DNA from 4 places in the Serratia sp. TSA_105.2 genome. Region 2 is predicted to be linked to each of the others. Evidence: predicted binding sites of a transcription regulator. Region 2 holds the regulator's gene; each other region holds the start of a gene.

What was found. The regulator CRP, encoded in region 2, controls carbon source genes, mostly activating them, when cyclic AMP is high. The targets are predictions, from matches to a motif close to ATGTGANNNNNNTCACAT.
Region 1: a site for CRP is predicted at 1,838-1,855, ahead of deoC (deoxyribose-phosphate aldolase). Genes of this name have one in related genera too.
Region 3: a site for CRP is predicted at 1,682-1,699, ahead of aaeR (HTH-type transcriptional activator AaeR). Genes of this name have one in related genera too.
Region 4: a site for CRP is predicted at 1,071-1,088, ahead of glpT (glycerol-3-phosphate transporter). Genes of this name have one in related genera too.

What each region holds. Positions count from the first base shown of each region.
Region 1 covers NZ_JBQZFT010000002.1:151,562-155,665, reverse strand. The annotation lists gene deoR (DNA-binding transcriptional repressor DeoR) at 200-964, opposite strand; gene deoC (deoxyribose-phosphate aldolase) at 1,115-1,795, opposite strand; gene ACUTSC_RS07085 (hypothetical protein) at 2,008-2,844, shown strand; gene ybjG (undecaprenyl-diphosphate phosphatase) at 2,882-3,487, opposite strand; gene ACUTSC_RS07075 (phosphatase PAP2 family protein) at 3,493-4,104, opposite strand, start outside.
Region 2 covers NZ_JBQZFT010000017.1:21,834-25,937, forward strand. The annotation lists gene ACUTSC_RS24255 (hydrolase) at 1-975, shown strand, start outside; gene ACUTSC_RS24260 (YheU family protein) at 972-1,205, shown strand; gene ACUTSC_RS24265 (phosphoribulokinase) at 1,357-2,226, shown strand; gene ACUTSC_RS24270 (OsmC family protein) at 2,265-2,672, opposite strand; gene crp (cAMP-activated global transcriptional regulator CRP) at 3,055-3,687, shown strand; gene ACUTSC_RS24280 (YccS/YhfK family putative transporter) at 3,738-4,104, shown strand, end outside.
Region 3 covers NZ_JBQZFT010000001.1:140,883-144,986, forward strand. The annotation lists gene ACUTSC_RS00535 (double zinc ribbon domain-containing protein) at 146-421, shown strand; gene ACUTSC_RS00540 (hypothetical protein) at 418-762, shown strand; gene aaeR (HTH-type transcriptional activator AaeR) at 753-1,664, opposite strand; gene aaeX (p-hydroxybenzoic acid efflux pump operon protein AaeX) at 1,979-2,182, shown strand; gene aaeA (p-hydroxybenzoic acid efflux pump subunit AaeA) at 2,190-3,125, shown strand; gene aaeB (p-hydroxybenzoic acid efflux pump subunit AaeB) at 3,125-4,104, shown strand, end outside.
Region 4 covers NZ_JBQZFT010000006.1:11,299-15,402, reverse strand. The annotation lists gene glpT (glycerol-3-phosphate transporter) at 1-842, opposite strand, end outside; gene glpA (anaerobic glycerol-3-phosphate dehydrogenase subunit A) at 1,207-2,856, shown strand; gene glpB (glycerol-3-phosphate dehydrogenase subunit GlpB) at 2,846-4,104, shown strand, end outside.

The sequences.
Region 1 (4,104 bases), on a different contig from region 2:
CGTTAATTCACGCCGCCGACAGCGTGTTTAGCCTGCGAGAAAATAATCACTCGGGTGACCTGTTGCATTTTATTAACCTGATGTTGCGTGCGGATAAGCGAAAAACGCGAATCGATTGCGCATTATTTGTTCATTTCCGGGCGAAGAAAGAAGGGGGTTGCAGCGGTGCGCCGCCGGTTTCGACGGCGCAGAAGGCGGATTAATAGCGGGTGGCGATGGCGTTGTCGTTGAAGAACGCAATGAAGTCGGCGTCTGGTTGGCGGTCGCTGATCACCCGATCAAACTGCGTCAGGGGGCCGATGCAGGCCGGTTTGGTTTTGCCGAACTTGCTGTGATCCGCCACCAGGATCTTTTGCTGCGCCATCGCCATGGCGCGATGCTTCATCTCCAGCTCGTCGAAGTTGAAGCAGGTGGCGCCGTGCTGCAGGCTGAGGCCGGCGGCGGAGATAAAGGCGATGTTCGGGCAGATGTGATCGAGCTCGTTGCGGCCACCGACGCTGGAAAAGATGTAGTTGTTCGGCTTGAACTCACCGCCGCACAGGACCACCTTGCAGTTCGGTTTGTCCTGCAGCGCCAGGAAGGTGTTCAGCGAATGACAGACGGCGGTGAAGGCCAGCTCGTCGGGGATGGCGTCGATGATCGCCGGGGTGGTGGTGCCACAGTCGAAAAACACCGTGTCGTTTTCGTTAATCAACGGCGCCGCCAGCAGGCCGATGCGCCGTTTCTCCGTCACCTGCTTGGCTTTTTGATCGGAAACAAAGTAGTTGGTCACGCCGTTGCTGCGCGGATCGGTCACCACGTAACCGCCGAGCAGCACCACCGCCGCCGGTTCGGCGCTCAGATCGCGGCGAATGGTCATCTCCGAGACCCCCAGCAGCGCGGCGGCTTCTTTCAGGTGGATCTTGTCAGCGCGTTTTAACGCCTGAACTAGCCGGTTGATACGTTCTTCGCGCCGCGTTTCCATAGGTCCGTCTTCCCACAGGTGATAGAGGTAAAGGGCGTGCCGGCATTTCCGGCTAAACACAACGATGCGGGGCAATATCGGGCCGCCTTGGCCGCCCGTATTGTCCCGCATCGTTGTGTATTGGCTATGCCCGTCAGGGCATGCCGACGATCAGTAGCTGCCCGCCGCCGGCTGGGCGCCGGAAACGATGGCGACGCCGGAGCTGGTGCCGATACGCGTGGCGCCGGCGTTGATCATCTTCTCGGCGGTGGCGCGATCGCGCACGGCGCCGGAAGCTTTCACGCCCATTTTGCTGCCCACGGTCTCGCGCATCAGTTTGACGTGCTCTTCCCGAGCGCCGCCGGTGCTGAAGCCGGTGGAAGTTTTCACGAAGGCCACATCGAGTTCGCGACACATTTCACAAACCTGGACGATCTGTGCATCGCTGAGCAGGCAGGTTTCCAATATTACCTTCAACGGGATCGCCGCGCAAACCTCGCGCACGGCGGCGATGTCGGCTTTCACTTCGTCCAGCAGGCCGCTTTTCAACCAGCCGACGTTGATCACCATATCGATCTCTTGCGCGCCGGCGGCGATCGCCGCTTTGGCTTCAAAGGCTTTGGCGACGGTCAGGCCAGCGCCCAGCGGGAAACCGATCACCGAGCAGACTTTCACGGTGCTTTCCTGCAGCAGTTGGGCCGCCAGCGGCACGTAGCCGGAGTTGACGCATACCGCATAGAAGTTGTGCTGTTGCGCCTCTTCACACAGTTTGGCGATCTGCATTTCGGTGGCGTCCATCGCCAGCAGGGTGTGGTCAACGTAGCTGGCGTAATCGATGTTTTCGATGGTCATCGCGGTTCCTTAGTGAGGTTAAGACAGTAAACGGGGTGAGTAATGTGAAAATAATAACATTACGATGCTGATAAACCTAGTGGTGTTTAAAAATGTCGACGAGATCGACGATATGATGCCGTTATGTGTATACATTAAGGACGATTGATTTGTTATTTAAATAACATTTTGGGGCTCGCGGCCTGCGCGAGCGAAACGTCGAGGGAAAAAAGATGAAGATCAACATCGATCTGGCTCCTGAAGCTTTCGGGGCGCAGCGGCAGGAACTGTTCCGCAACGCGGATTTCGCGGTGAGTGCGCATCGCTGCGCAAAACGCGGGCCGATGCTGACGCTGGCGAACAGCCGTGGCGCGCTGACGGTTTTACCGTATCAGGGCCTCGCGATCTGGGACGCTGAGTTTGACGGTTACTCACTGAAGTCGGGCCGCCGCAGCGTGCGGGGCGCAGGAAAAAAGCGCGCTGACGATGCCGCGTTCTATCCCGCCTGGTCGGGTCAGGACCCGGCGCCGCCACAGATGCAGCGCGTGTGGCTGCAGCTGGCAGGCGATGAGTTGGCGTTGCACGGTGAGGGCGAGCGGTTGGGCGGCCATTGGCGCATCGGCCCGGCGCTGCGTCTGGCGGCGCAGAGCGCGCAGTTCGCCATAGAGATGAAGGTCACCAACCTGGGCGAGCGGCCGCAGCCGCTGCGCTATGTTTGCTGCCTCAACTACGATTGCATTCCCGACGCGGTATTCCGCCAGAATCTGCCGACACCGGCTTTGATAGGGGATGCGATCGGGCAGGAGCTGCTGTGCTCTGACGATCTGACGCGTTACGTGGATCAGGCCGAGTTCTTTATGCTGGCGCCGCAAGGCCGACGCTATGTGACGCGCTTCGCCACCGGGCAATTCAACTATGGTCTCCGGCGCATCGCCGTTCAGGGCAACCGGCGGCTGCTGGCTTTTATCCAGCCGGCGAACTGTCGGCCGAACGCGCCGGAAGGGGAGGCGGGAGTGATGCTGGGAGCGGGAAAAACGCGGGCGTTTTGTGTGACCACCGGCGTGGTGTGAAATCACGGGGCGGTAACGCCCCGGTCATGTTGTGCGGTTACTCTTTCACCCAGCCGCGACGGATGGCGAAGGCGAACAGGAAGCGATACAGGCGCGACAGCTTGTCGGCGAGGATATCGCCGAACAGATTCCACACCAGCTGAGCGAACAGGCAGCCGACCAGGCCGAGCAGGAAACCGCCGACCATATCCAGCGGCCAGTGCACGCCGAGGTAAACGCGTGACCAGGCGATGCCGACGGCGACAATCATCAGCAGCGCACCGGACCAGACCCGGTGCCAGAACAGGAACGCCAGCGCAAAGGTAAAGATGGCGGTGCCGTGATCGCTGGGGAACGAACTGTCCGGCGCGTGCGCCAGGAAGGTATAACCCACGCCGGCGACGAACGGGCGCTCATGCGGCAGCAGCGCGCCGATAGTGGAGGCGGCAAGCATGGCGAACAGCAGCGCGATCGTGGTTTTCGCCACCACTTCGCGCTGCGAAACCAGCTGGCTTCGCGGCCCCCACAGCCACAGGCCGACGATCAGCAGCGGCACGATAATGATAAGATCGCGTGCCAAAAAGGTGGCGAAATCGATCATCCACTCGGGAGACGCCGGGGTCGCATTGATCCAAGCGAAAAGAACATGGTTTAACTGCTCCATAACCGTTACCTCATCTTGCGGCTCCAATAGCCGCTAACCGTCCAATAAATAGCCAACTGGCTTAACCAAACCCACCAACCCGCCCACAGGTTATGGGTAAGAAAATGTGCGCCGCGCATGATCTGACCAAAGCCCATCAACATGCCGAGCGCAATACCGCCGCACCAGCACCACCAGGCCAGGCGCGGGCGCTGCGGATAAAACAGGAAAAACAACGCCATGACTGCGAAACCGCTCGAGGCGTGCCCGCCGGGGAAACAGCGACCGGGGCCGGGCAGCGCCGGCACCGCGCCGAACAGCGGGAAGGACATCGCCTTGCCGCCGTACTCGATCAGATCCCACGGACAGGAGTGCGCGCTGGTGGCCTTGAGAATGCCCACCACCAGCGGGCCGATGCCGAGAAGCAGCATGCTGACAATCAGGCGCGCGCTGCGGCGATAGATGCCCCAAAACAGCGCCAGTACCGCCCCGACGATCACTATTTGCTTCAGCAGGCGGTGGTTGATCAGGTCCAGCCAATAATTGTTTTGCCACGGGAAATGCCCGCTGGCGGCATCGTACCAATAATTGCTGATCGCCCAGTCCAGCTGTTCGTTGCGGGAGAGCCACAGGAAGAC
Region 2 (4,104 bases):
AACACCTTTCGCCCTCTGACCGGGGCCAGTAACCCGCACCTGCAAACGCTGTTGCCGCGGTTGGTGCGCCGCCGCGTGTTATTGAAACCGCATTGGCAACGGCTGGAATTGCCCGACGGCGATTTCGTCGATCTCGCCTGGAGCGAAGATCCGGCGCAGGCGCGCGACAAACCGCGCGCGGTGCTGTTCCACGGCCTGGAAGGCAGCTTCTACAGCCCCTACGCGCATGGCCTGCTCAACGCCTGGCGTGAGCGTGGCTGGCTCGGCGTGGTGATGCACTTTCGCGGCTGCAGCGGCGTGCCCAACCGCAAGCAGCGCATCTACCACTCCGGTGAAACCGAAGATGCGCGCTTCTTCCTGCGCTGGCTGCGCGACCGCTACGGCGAGGTGCCAACCGCGGCGGTAGGCGTTTCGCTCGGCGGCAACATGCTGGCCTGCTATCTGGCGCAGCAAGGCGCCGACAGCCTGCTGCAGGCGGCGGTGGTGGTCTCGGCGCCGCTGATGCTGGAGCCCTGCGCCTACCGCATGGAGCAAGGCTTCTCCCGCGTTTATCAGCGCTACCTGCTGGGGCAGCTGAAACAAAACGCCACCCGCAAGCTGTTGCACTACCCGGACACTCTGCCGCTCAAGCTGTCACAGCTGAACGGGTTGCGGCGCATCCGCGAATTCGACGACGCCATCACCTCGCGCATTCACGGCTTTAGCGACGCTATCGACTACTATCGCCGCTGCAGCGCCCTGCCGCTGTTGCCGGCTGTCCAGACGCCGCTGCTGATCATCCATGCGAAGGACGATCCCTTCATGACCCATGAGGTGATCCCCGACGTCGCCGGCCTGCCGCGCAATATCGAATATCAGCTGACCGAGTACGGCGGCCACGTCGGCTTCGTCGGCGGCACGCTGAAAAAACCGCATATGTGGCTGGAACATCGCATTCCGGCCTGGCTTTCCCCTTATCTGGACATCCCGACGTGATCATTCCCTGGCAAGAACTGGCAACCGACACCCTGAACAGACTGATCGAATCCTTTGTACTGCGCGAAGGCACCGATTACGGCGAACACGAACGCTCGCTGGAACAGAAGGTGGAGGACGTGCGCCGCCAGCTGAAAAACGGCGAAGTGGTGCTGGTGTGGTCGGAACTGCACGAGAGCGTCAACATCATGCCGCGCGGCCAGTTCCGCGCCGGGCAGGAAGAAATTTAGTGGCGCTCGGTTCTATGACTGACGGAAAAAATCAGGTAACAATGGGGCATTGCAAACCAGCGCGCGCCATTTTTTCCTGAGATAGAGAGCGTCAACAAGAGCCACAATAATCCCCTGACGCCGGCGCATTCAACACGGAGTGACAACCACCATGTCTGCCAAACATCCCGTTATCGCGGTGACCGGTTCCAGCGGCGCCGGCACCACCACCACCAGCGTGGCGTTCCGCAAAATATTCCAACAGCTCAACATTCGCGCCGCCGAGTTAGAGGGTGACAGCTTCCACCGCTACACCCGGCCGGAAATGGATGCGGCGATCCGCAAGGCGCGCGATCTGGGCAGACACATCAGCTATTTCGGCCCCGAGGCCAACGACTTCGGCCTGCTGCAGCAGAGCTTTATCGACTACGGCAAGAACGGCACCGGGCGCTCGCGCAAGTATCTGCACACCTACGATGAAGCGGTGCCCTACAATCAGGTGCCGGGTACCTTCACCCCGTGGGAACCGCTGCCGGCGCCGACCGACGTGCTGTTTTACGAGGGGCTGCACGGCGGCGTGGTCACCGAGCACCACGACGTAGCCAACCACGTCGATCTGCTGGTTGGCGTGGTACCGATCGTCAACCTGGAATGGATCCAGAAACTGATCCGCGATACCGGCGAGCGCGGTCACTCTCGCGAAGCGGTGATGGACTCGGTGGTGCGTTCGATGGAAGATTACATCAACTACATCACGCCGCAGTTCTCGCGCACCCACATCAACTTCCAGCGCGTGCCGACGGTGGACACCTCCAACCCGTTCGCCGCCAAGGCGATTCCCTCACTGGACGAAAGCTTCGTGGTGATCCACTTCCGCGGGCTGGATCAGATAGACTTCCCCTATTTGCTGGCGATGCTGCAGGGCTCGTTTATCTCACACATCAATACGTTAGTGGTGCCGGGCGGCAAGATGGGGCTGGCGATGGAGCTGATCATGGCGCCGCTGGTGCAGCGGTTGCTGGAAGGCAAGAAGATCGAATAAATGCGTTAAGCGCGGCGCCGAGCCGCGCTCCGTCTCGATTACGCCGGTTGGCGGATCTCGAAGCTGTGGGTCACCGTGGCGGCCTTGTTGAGCATCAGCGCCACCGAGCAGTATTTCTCCGCCGACAGGTTCACCGCACGCTCGACGATCTTGTCGGTCAGGTCCTGGCCGGTAACGATGAAGTGCAGGTTGATATGGGTGAACAACCGCGGGGCTTCTTCGCGGCGCTCGGAGGTCAGCTTCACCTCGCAGTCGCGCACGTCGTTGCGCCCTTTTTGCAGGATGGACACCACGTCGATCGCGCTGCAGCCGCCCACCGACATCAGCACCATCTCCATCGGGCTGGGCGCTTTATCACCGGCGTTGCCGTCCATCAGCACCTGGTGGCCGGAGGCCGATTCACCCAAAAACGTTAACCCTTCCACCCATTTAACTCTTGCCTGCATTCTGGTCACTCCGGTTGATTTCTTAAAATCAGGGTACGCTTTCGCATAGAAACAGGCAACGTAACCTGATGCTAATCATGCTGAAGCGAGACAACACGAGACACCCGCCTTACTCTGTGCTACAAACAGAGCCGCAATAAATCTTTCCGGGACACTGAATTTCAGGGAAACGCCCAGAGAAAGGCTCCTTTACCGGTATGTTAACAGAATGTAGCTTGCAGCGCTTACGGCAAGTTAATATGCTAGAGCGACAGCGTATTTTTATGACACGCCTCAAAACTTGCCGGTAGCCCTCGCTCATGACTGCGGCTACAGGCGGGTTTTACAGGGAACTCTGACCCCTGTGACACAAGGCAGCGATAACAACAGAGGATAACAGCGAATGGTTCTCGGCAAACCGCAAACAGACCCTACTCTCGAATGGTTCCTGTCTCATTGCCATATCCACAAATATCCATCGAAGAGTACGCTGATTCACCAAGGTGAAAAGGCCGAAACGCTTTACTACATCGTGAAAGGCTCCGTCGCGGTGCTGATCAAGGATGAAGAAGGTAAAGAGATGATCCTGTCCTACCTCAACCAGGGGGATTTCATCGGCGAGCTCGGATTGTTCGAAGAAGGCCAGGAGCGCAGCGCCTGGGTTCGCGCGAAAACCGCCTGTGAAGTGGCCGAAATTTCCTACAAGAAATTCCGTCAGTTGATCCAGGTGAACCCGGACATCCTGATGCGTCTGTCCGCCCAAATGGCGAGCCGCCTGCAGGTCACCTCCGAAAAAGTGGGCAACCTCGCCTTCCTGGACGTTACCGGCCGCATCGCGCAAACCCTGCTGAATCTGGCGAAGCAACCCGACGCCATGACTCACCCGGACGGCATGCAGATCAAAATCACCCGTCAGGAGATCGGCCAGATCGTCGGCTGCTCGCGTGAAACCGTTGGCCGTATTCTGAAAATGCTGGAAGATCAAAACCTGATTTCCGCCCACGGCAAAACCATTGTCGTCTACGGCACCCGTTAATCTCTGAAGAAACGGCGCAATCTGCGCCGTTTTTTTATCTGCTCTCTGCCATGTGGCGCCGCCTGATCTACCACCCGGAAATCAACTACGCACTGCGACAAACGCTGGTGTTGTGCCTGCCGGTGCTGTTCGGCCTGCTGATAGGCCAGCTGCAGCTCGGCCTGATGTTCTCTCTGGTGCCCGCCTGCTGCAATATCGCCGGGCTGGACACGCCGCATAAGCGCTTCTTTAAACGGCTGATCGTCGGCGGGTCGCTGTTCGCCTTCAGCAGCGTGCTGCTGCAACAGGCCATGTTGTGGCACCTGCCGCTGCCGGCGCTGATGCTGGGCCTGGCGCTGCTGCTCGGCGTCACCGGTGAAATCAGCCCGCTGCACGCCCGGCTGTTGCCGGCGGCGCTGGTGGCCGCCATCTTCGCCC
Region 3 (4,104 bases), on a different contig from region 2:
GCCGATGGTGCTTTTGTTAACGGCATCAAAGCCTTGCCACTTTTACGATGTAATGAAACGTAAATCCTGCTCGACGGGCTTTACCCTGGAGTTTGCTCCAGGGTTTACAGTGAGGTTCAGCGTTAATGCACAGAGGAGAGGCGGGATGAGCTTGCTGAAAAGGTTGTTGGGGCAGGGCGGGATTAACGGCGGTCATCAGCGCGCGAGCCACGGCGGCGGGCATCATGGCAACCGCTATAACCAGCATGGCGAGCCGGGGCCGCAGTGCCCGGAATGCCGGGCGGTGAATAAATCGGGCGCGCGTTATTGCCATCGCTGCGGCCAGCCGTTTGCCGCGCTGAACGCCACCTGCGGCCAGTGCGCTGCGCCGCTGCCGCCGGGCAGCCGCTTTTGCCCGCAGTGCGGCGGCGGTGTGCCGTGAACCGGGGCGGTTGGACGTTCGCGCTGCTGCTGGGCGCAATGGCGCTGTGGACCGTGTTGGCCTGCGGCGTGGCCGGCGTGCTGACCTGGCTCCCGGCGTTGGCGGACGCGGCCGGCGGCGCATCGCTGCCGGTGAGCGGTGCGCTGACTTTGGTGCCGCAGGCGGTGCTGGATGCCTGGCTGCCGTGGCTGAAACAGCTGGGCAGCGGGCTGGCGAGCTATTTTCCTCTGCTGCTGAACTGGGCGGGCTACGCCGTCTGGCTGCTGTGGGGCCTCGGCATGCTGGCTCTGATGCTGCTGGGCGCGCTGGCGCACCGCTATTTGAGCGCCGCTCAGCGATAACCCTGATAGACTGCCGCCACCCGTTCGAAATAGTCGGTTAGGTAGTTGATACATACCTGCACCTTCAGCGGCAGTTTGTCCTTCTCGGTATAGAGCGCGTAGATCGGCCGCGGATCCGAATGGTAGCTTTTGAACAGGATCTCGATCTCGCCGCGTTTGATCTCTTCGATCACCCACATCAGCGGGGCGTAGGCGATGCCGGCGCCGTTTTTCAGCCAACGGATCATGGTGGAGGAGTCGTTGGTGACGAAGCGCCCCTGTGGTGAAATGCGCGTGGTGATGCCCTCCGGCGACATCAGTTCAAATTCGCTGTCGGGGCGCACGCTGTACTCGAGCCAGGAAAAGTTGACCATGTCGCTCGGCTTCTGTGGCGTGCCGTGCTGGCTGAGGTAGCTTTTGGCCGCGCACACCACCATCGGCATCTGCCCCAGGCGGCGGGAGAACAGGCTGGAGTCCTGCAGCGCGCCGGTACGGATCACCAGATCCAATCCGTCGGTGATCAGATCTGGCGCCGGAATGCCGGTCACCAGGTTGACCGTCAGGCCCGGGTACTCTTTCATCATCTCGGCGGTCATGTTCGCCAGCACGTTTTGCGCCATGGTGGATGAGCTGCCGATGCGCAGCGTGCCGGCGGGGGTATTGTTAAACGCGTACAACTGCTCATGCACTTCGCTGACTTCCTGCAGCATGCGTCGGCAGCCCTGATAGTAGATTTTGCCGGCCTCGGTCAGGCCGATGCTGCGCGTGCTGCGGTTCAACAGCTTGACCTGCAGCTCATTTTCCAATTTCGAGACGGTTTGGCTAATCGATGAAACGCTCATGTCGAGCTGGCGCGCGGCCGCGGTAAACGACCCGAACTCAACCACTTTGGCGAATACCGACATCCGTTTTAATCTTTCCATTATTCACTCTGGCTTAAAAGTGATTTAGATCACAGATTGTTGATGCCTTGATAGTAAGCAGGCTAATATAACGTGGTCGGGTGAATAGACCTTACCAACGTGCGAGAGCGAGCGGCGACGTAATCCTGCCGCTCCTCCGGCACCCTCGCAATCCCTGTCGTGGACGTCTGCCCCAAAGTTTAACCTTTTTTCGGGTTCGTGACCTGGACAAGCTGTCTGGTCAAGATTTGTGGCGCGCGCACGCTAAAATGTAAAGAGAATGTGAATGGCGAGATGTGTCTTTCCCCGGCGCAGTGAACAATAAGGAAAAATTGATGAGTTTGCTTCCGGTTATGGTCATCTTCGGACTGTCGTTTCCGCCGGTGTTTTTCGAGCTGCTGGTGTCGCTGGCGCTGTTTTTTCTCTTGCGCCGCCTGCTGCAGCCGACGGGGATTTACGATTTTGTCTGGCATCCGGCGCTGTTTAATACCGCGCTGTATTGCTGCTTGTTTTATCTGATTTCATGTCTTTTTGTTTGAGGTCGCTGTGAAAAATTTTTCGATAAAAATAACCCGAATCGCGATCACTTTGATTCTTGTGCTGCTGGGCATCGTTGCGGTGTTCAAGGCCTGGGTGTTCTACACCGAGTCGCCGTGGACGCGTGACGCCAAGTTTACCGCCGACGTGGTGGCGATCGCGCCGGACGTCAGCGGCCTGCTGACCGACGTGCCGGTGGTGGACAACCAGCTGGTGAAGAAAGGCCAGGTGCTGTTCGTGGTCGATCGGCCGCGCTATGAGCAGGCGCTGGCGGAGGCCGGTGCCGACGTCGCCTACTATCAAGCGCTGGCGGCGGAAAAACGGCGTGAGGCCGGCCGCCGCGTGAAGTTGGGCGTGCAGGCGATGTCGCAGGAAGAAATCGACCAGTCGAACAACTCGCTGCAGACCGTGCAGCACCAGCTGGCGAAGGCCGTGGCGGCGCGCGAGCTGGCGCAGCTGGATCTGGAGCGCACCACGGTGCGCGCCCCGGCCGATGGCTGGATCACCAACCTCAACGTCCACGCCGGCGAATACATCACCCGCGGCTCGGTGGCGGTGGCGCTGGTGAAGAAAGACTCCTTCTACATTCTGGCGTATCTGGAAGAAACCAAGCTGACCGGCCTGAATAAGGGCGACCGCGCGGAGATCACCCCGCTCGGCAGCAATCGCATCATGCATGGCACCGTCGACAGCGTGGCGGCCGCGGTGAACAACAGCAGCAGCACGGTTAACAATAAAGGGTTGGCCTCGATCGACAGCAACCTGGAGTGGGTGCGCCTGGCGCAGCGCGTGCCGGTGAAGATCCTGCTGGACGCCAAGGACCAACAGCATCCGTACCCGGCCGGCACCACCGCCACCGTGGTGATCGTCGGCAAGAACGATCGCAATGCCGACAGCGGCTCGCCCTTTGTGCGCCTGATGCACCGGCTGCGTGAGTTCGGCTAATGAACAGCCCAACCTTTATCCGGCTGAGATTTGCCTTCAAACTCAGCTTCGCGATTGTGTTTGCGCTGTTCGTCGGCTTCCATCTCAACCTGGAAACCCCGCGCTGGTCGGCGATGACCGCCGCCATCGTCGCCGCCGGCCCGGCCTTTGCTGCCGGCGGTGAACCCTTCTCCGGCGCCATCCGCCACCGCGGCTGGCTGCGCATCATCGGCACCTTTATCGGCTGCTTTGTCGGCCTGATCATTATCATCACCACCGCCCGCGCGCCGGTGGTGATGCTGCTGCTGTGCTGCATCTGGGCCGGCTTCTGCACCTGGCTCTCTTCGCTGATCAAGGTCGAGAACTCCTACGCCTGGGGCCTGGCCGGCTATACCGCGCTGATCATCATCGTGACGGTCGCCACCAGCGAGGCCCATCTGCTGGAAGCGCCGCAGTTCGCCATCGAGCGTTGCAGCGAGATCGTGCTGGGCATCGTCAGCGCCGTATTGGCGGATCTGCTGTTCTCGCCGCGTTCGATCAAGCAGGACATCGATCGGGCGGTGGATCAGCTGTTGGTGGATCAATATCGCCTGATGCAGATGTGCATCAGCAACGCCGACAAAGAGGATATCGACCGCGCCTGGAGCAATCTGGTCAAGAGCACCACGGCGCTGGACGGCATGCGCAACAACCTGATGATGGAGTCCTCGCGCTGGCAGAAGGTCAACCGTCGGGTAAAAGCGCTGCATACCCTGTCGCTGACGCTGATCACCCAGGCCTGCGAAACCTATCTGATCCTGCTGAACCACCCGGATGCGCTGCAAGCGAGCCTGCGGGAGCAACTGATGGTGCCGGCGGAAACGCCGCAGGAGATCCACAAGCGCATGAAGCTGTTGCGCCAGGTGCTGACCACGCATCGCTCCGAGGAAACGCTGCCGACCCTCACCGGCTGGGTCGGCGCGGCAACGCGCTACCTGCTGCTGTCGAAGGGCGTACACAC
Region 4 (4,104 bases), on a different contig from region 2:
TTCAGGTAGGTCGGCGACCAGTCCAGAATGCCGTAACGCAGCAGATAGACGAACACGTTGGCGACCGCGATGTACCACAGCAGCTTGTTCGGCAGAATGTACTGCATGAAGATCTGCTTGGCGGTCAGCTCTTCTTCGTCTTTTTCGCTGTAGTCGTCCGGATAGTCGTTTTTGTACTCTTCAATCGGCGGCAGGCCACAGGATTGCGGGGTGTCGCGCATCAGGGCGAAGGCGATCAGGGCCACCAGGATGGCGCCGAAGGCCGGCATGTACAGCGCCGCGTGCCAGTCGTTGAACCAGGCCATACCCAGCAGGAACAGCAGCGGCGGCAGGCCGCCACCCACGTTGTGGGCGCAGTTCCAGATGGAAACGATGCCGCCGCGTTCTTTCTGCGACCACCAGTGCACCATGGTGCGGCCGCACGGCGGCCAACCCATGCCCTGGAACCAGCCGCACAGGAACAGCAGGACGAACATGATGGCGATGCTGGAGGTGGCCCATGGCACGAAGCCCATGAACAACATCACCGCCGCCGCCAGGATCAGGCCGGCGGGCAGGAACACCCGCGGGTTGGAACGGTCGGAGACCGAACCCATGATGAATTTGGAGAAGCCGTAGGCGATGGAGATGCCCGACAGCGCGAAGCCGAGGTCGCCGCGGCTGAAGCCTTGTTCGATCAGGTAAGGCATGGCCAGGGTGAAGTTCTTACGCACCAGATAGTAAGCGGCGTAACCGAAGAAGATCCCCAGGAAAATTTGCCAGCGCAGCTTACGGTAGAGCGGGTCTACCTTATCGCTCGGCACACGGGCGGTGTGTGCGGCCGGCTTAAAAATACTCAACATGAGCGCCTCCGATGGCTTTATCTGTTATCACATCAATATGACCTTTTACGTTCATTTGATGATTGAGCGGATATCGAATGTGGTGTTTTTGTGTTCCATAACGAGCGCCATTGTCGACAAATACGCCTGGTGTCGCTGTGACGAATGGCGCAATTGTTACACTTTCATGAAACCACGGCGGATTTTGAGCGATTCGTTAACGTTATGAAATAGAAAAACGTCCAAAAATCGTGATTATGATCACATTGATGGTTTTTTGTGGTCATTTTTATTTCGTTTTATGTTCGTTATTGTTCCTTATCAAACAAAGACCCTAATAACCGTGGCTCAATAGGCTCATAACTACCGATCCTGAGGGAGCGACATGAGCAGCTATTTTGACGGCGGCGAAACGGATGTAATCATCATCGGCGGCGGCGCCACCGGCGCAGGCATTGCCCGCGACTGTGCGCGGCGCGGCTTGCGCTGCATCTTGCTGGAGCGCCACGACATCGCCACCGGCGCCACCGGCCGCAACCACGGTTTATTGCACAGTGGCGCGCGCTATGCGGTGACCGATGGCGAGTCGGCGCGCGAGTGCATCGAAGAAAACCGCATCCTGAAACGTATCGCTCATCACTGTATCGAACGCACCGATGGGCTGTTCATCACCCTGCCGCAGGACTCACTGGACTATCAGCAACAGTTTATCGCCGCCTGTCGCCAGGCCGACATCGACGCCGAAGCGATCGACCCGCAGCTGGCGCTGCGGCTGGAGCCGGCGGCCAACTCGGCGTTGATCGGCGCGGTGCGCGTGCCGGACGGCACCGTCGATCCTTTCCGACTGACCGCCGCCAACATGTTGGACGCGCGCGAGCATGGCGCGCAGATCCTGACCTACCACCAGGTGGTGGGATTGTTGCGCAGCGGCGATCGGGTAACGGGCGTGCGCGTTTACGACCATCAGAATCAGCGGCGCTATGAGCTGCACGCGTCGGTGGTGGTCAACGCCGCCGGCATCTGGGGCCAGCAGATCGCCGAATACGCCGATTTGCGCATCCGCATGTTCCCGGCCAAGGGGGCGCTGCTGATCCTCGGCCACCGCATCAACAACATGGTGATCAACCGCTGCCGCAAACCGGCAGACGCCGACATCCTGGTGCCGGGCGACACCATCTCGTTGATCGGTACTACCTCGACCCATATCGACTACGACCAAATTGACAACATGCTGGTGACCCCGCAGGAAGTGGACATTCTGATCCGCGAGGGGGCGCTGCTGGCGCCCACCCTGGCGCAGACCCGCATTCTGCGTGCCTACGCCGGGGTACGGCCGCTGGTGGCCAGCGACGACGATCCCAGCGGGCGCAACGTCAGCCGCGGCATCGTGCTGCTCGATCACGCCAGCCGCGACGGGCTGGAAGGGTTTATCACCATCACCGGCGGCAAGCTGATGACTTACCGCCTGATGGCGGAGTGGGCCACCGACAAGGTGTGCGAGAAGCTTGGCGTAAACCGCCCGTGCACCACCGCGCAGGACGCGTTGCCCGGCTCCCGCCAGTCGGCGGAGGAAACGGTGCGCAGCGTGGTTTCACTGCCCGCCAGTATTCGCGGCTCAGCAATTTATCGCCACGGCGATCGCGCCAGCCAGGTGCCGGCGGCCGATCGGCTCGACACCAGCCTGGTGTGCGAATGCGAGGCGGTGACCGCCGGGGAAGTGCGCTATGCGGTCAACTCGCTGACCGTCAATAACCTGGTGGATCTGCGCCGCCGCACCCGCGTCGGCATGGGCACCTGCCAGGGGGAACTCTGCGCCTGCCGCGCCGCCGGGCTGCTGACGCGCTTTAACGTCAGCACGCCGCAGCAGTCCATCGCGCAGCTGTCGCAGTTCCTCAACGAACGGTGGAAAGGCGTACGGCCGATCGCCTGGGGCGATGCGCTGCGCGAGAGCGAATTTACCAGCTGGGTTTACCAGGGGTTATGCGGGCTTGAGGCCCAGGCCGACAAGGAGCAGGAGGCGGATGATGCGATTTGACGTAGTGATGATTGGCGGCGGCCTGGCGGGTCTGAGCTGCGCTATTGCCGTAGCCGAACAGGGCAAGCGCTGCGCGGTGGTCAGTTCTGGCCAGAGCGCGCTCTACTTCTCCTCCGGCTCGCTCGATCTGCTGGCGAGATTGCCGGACGGCACGCCGGTCGAGATGCCGCTGGCGGCGTTGCCGCAGTTGGCGCAGCAGGCGCCGCAGCATCCGTATGCCCTGATCGGGCCCGGCCGGGTGGCGGCGCTGTCCGCCGCCGCGCAGCGGCTGCTGGCGCGCTGCGGGCTGAACCTGCAGGGCGAGGGCGCCAATAACCATCTGCGCATTACGCCGCTCGGCACGCGCCGCGCCACCTGGCTCAGCCCGCAGGCGATCCCGACGCTGCCGCTGACCGGCCAACTGCCGTGGCGGCGCATCGCGGTGATCGGCATCGAAGGGTTTCTCGACTTCCAGCCGCAGATGGCCGCCGACTCCCTGAGCCGCGAGCTCGGCGTAGAGACGGAGGTGGCGTATCTGCACATGCCGGCGCTGGACAGATTGCGCAATAACCCCAGTGAGTTCCGCGCGGTGAACATTGCCCGGGTACTGGATTTGATGGAAAGCCTGCCGCCGATGGCCGAGGAGCTGCGGCGGTTGGCGGGCGAGGCCGACGCGCTCTTCCTGCCGGCCTGTTTGGGATTGGAGGACGACGCGTCGCTGGCGGTGCTGCAGGATGCGGTCGGCAAACCGATCCGGCTGCTGCCGACGCTGCCGCCTTCGGTGCCCGGCATGCGCTTGCATCAGGCGCTGCGGCGGCGTTTCCAACAGCTGGGCGGCGTTTTCATGCCTGGCGACAGCGTGCTGCGCGCCGAGTGTGAAGCCGGCCGCGTCACCGGCCTGTATACCCGCAACCACGGCGATATCCCGCTGCGGGCGCAGCAGGTGGTGCTGGCCAGCGGCAGCTTCTTCAGCAACGGGCTGGTGGCGGATTTTGACGGGGTGCGCGAGCCGATCTTCGGGCTGGACGTACACAGCCGCGCCGATCGCGCCGACTGGAGCCAGCGCGAGCTGTTCGCGCCGCAACCTTATCTGCAGTTTGGCGTGCGTACCGACGGCAGACTGCGGGCGATGAAACAGGGAATGCCGTTCGACAATCTGTATGCCATCGGCGCGGTCGCCGGCGGCTACGATCCGCTGCAGCAGGGCTGCGGCGCCGGCGTGTCATTGATCGGTGCGCTGCACGTCGCGCAGCAGATCGCCGCGGAGGA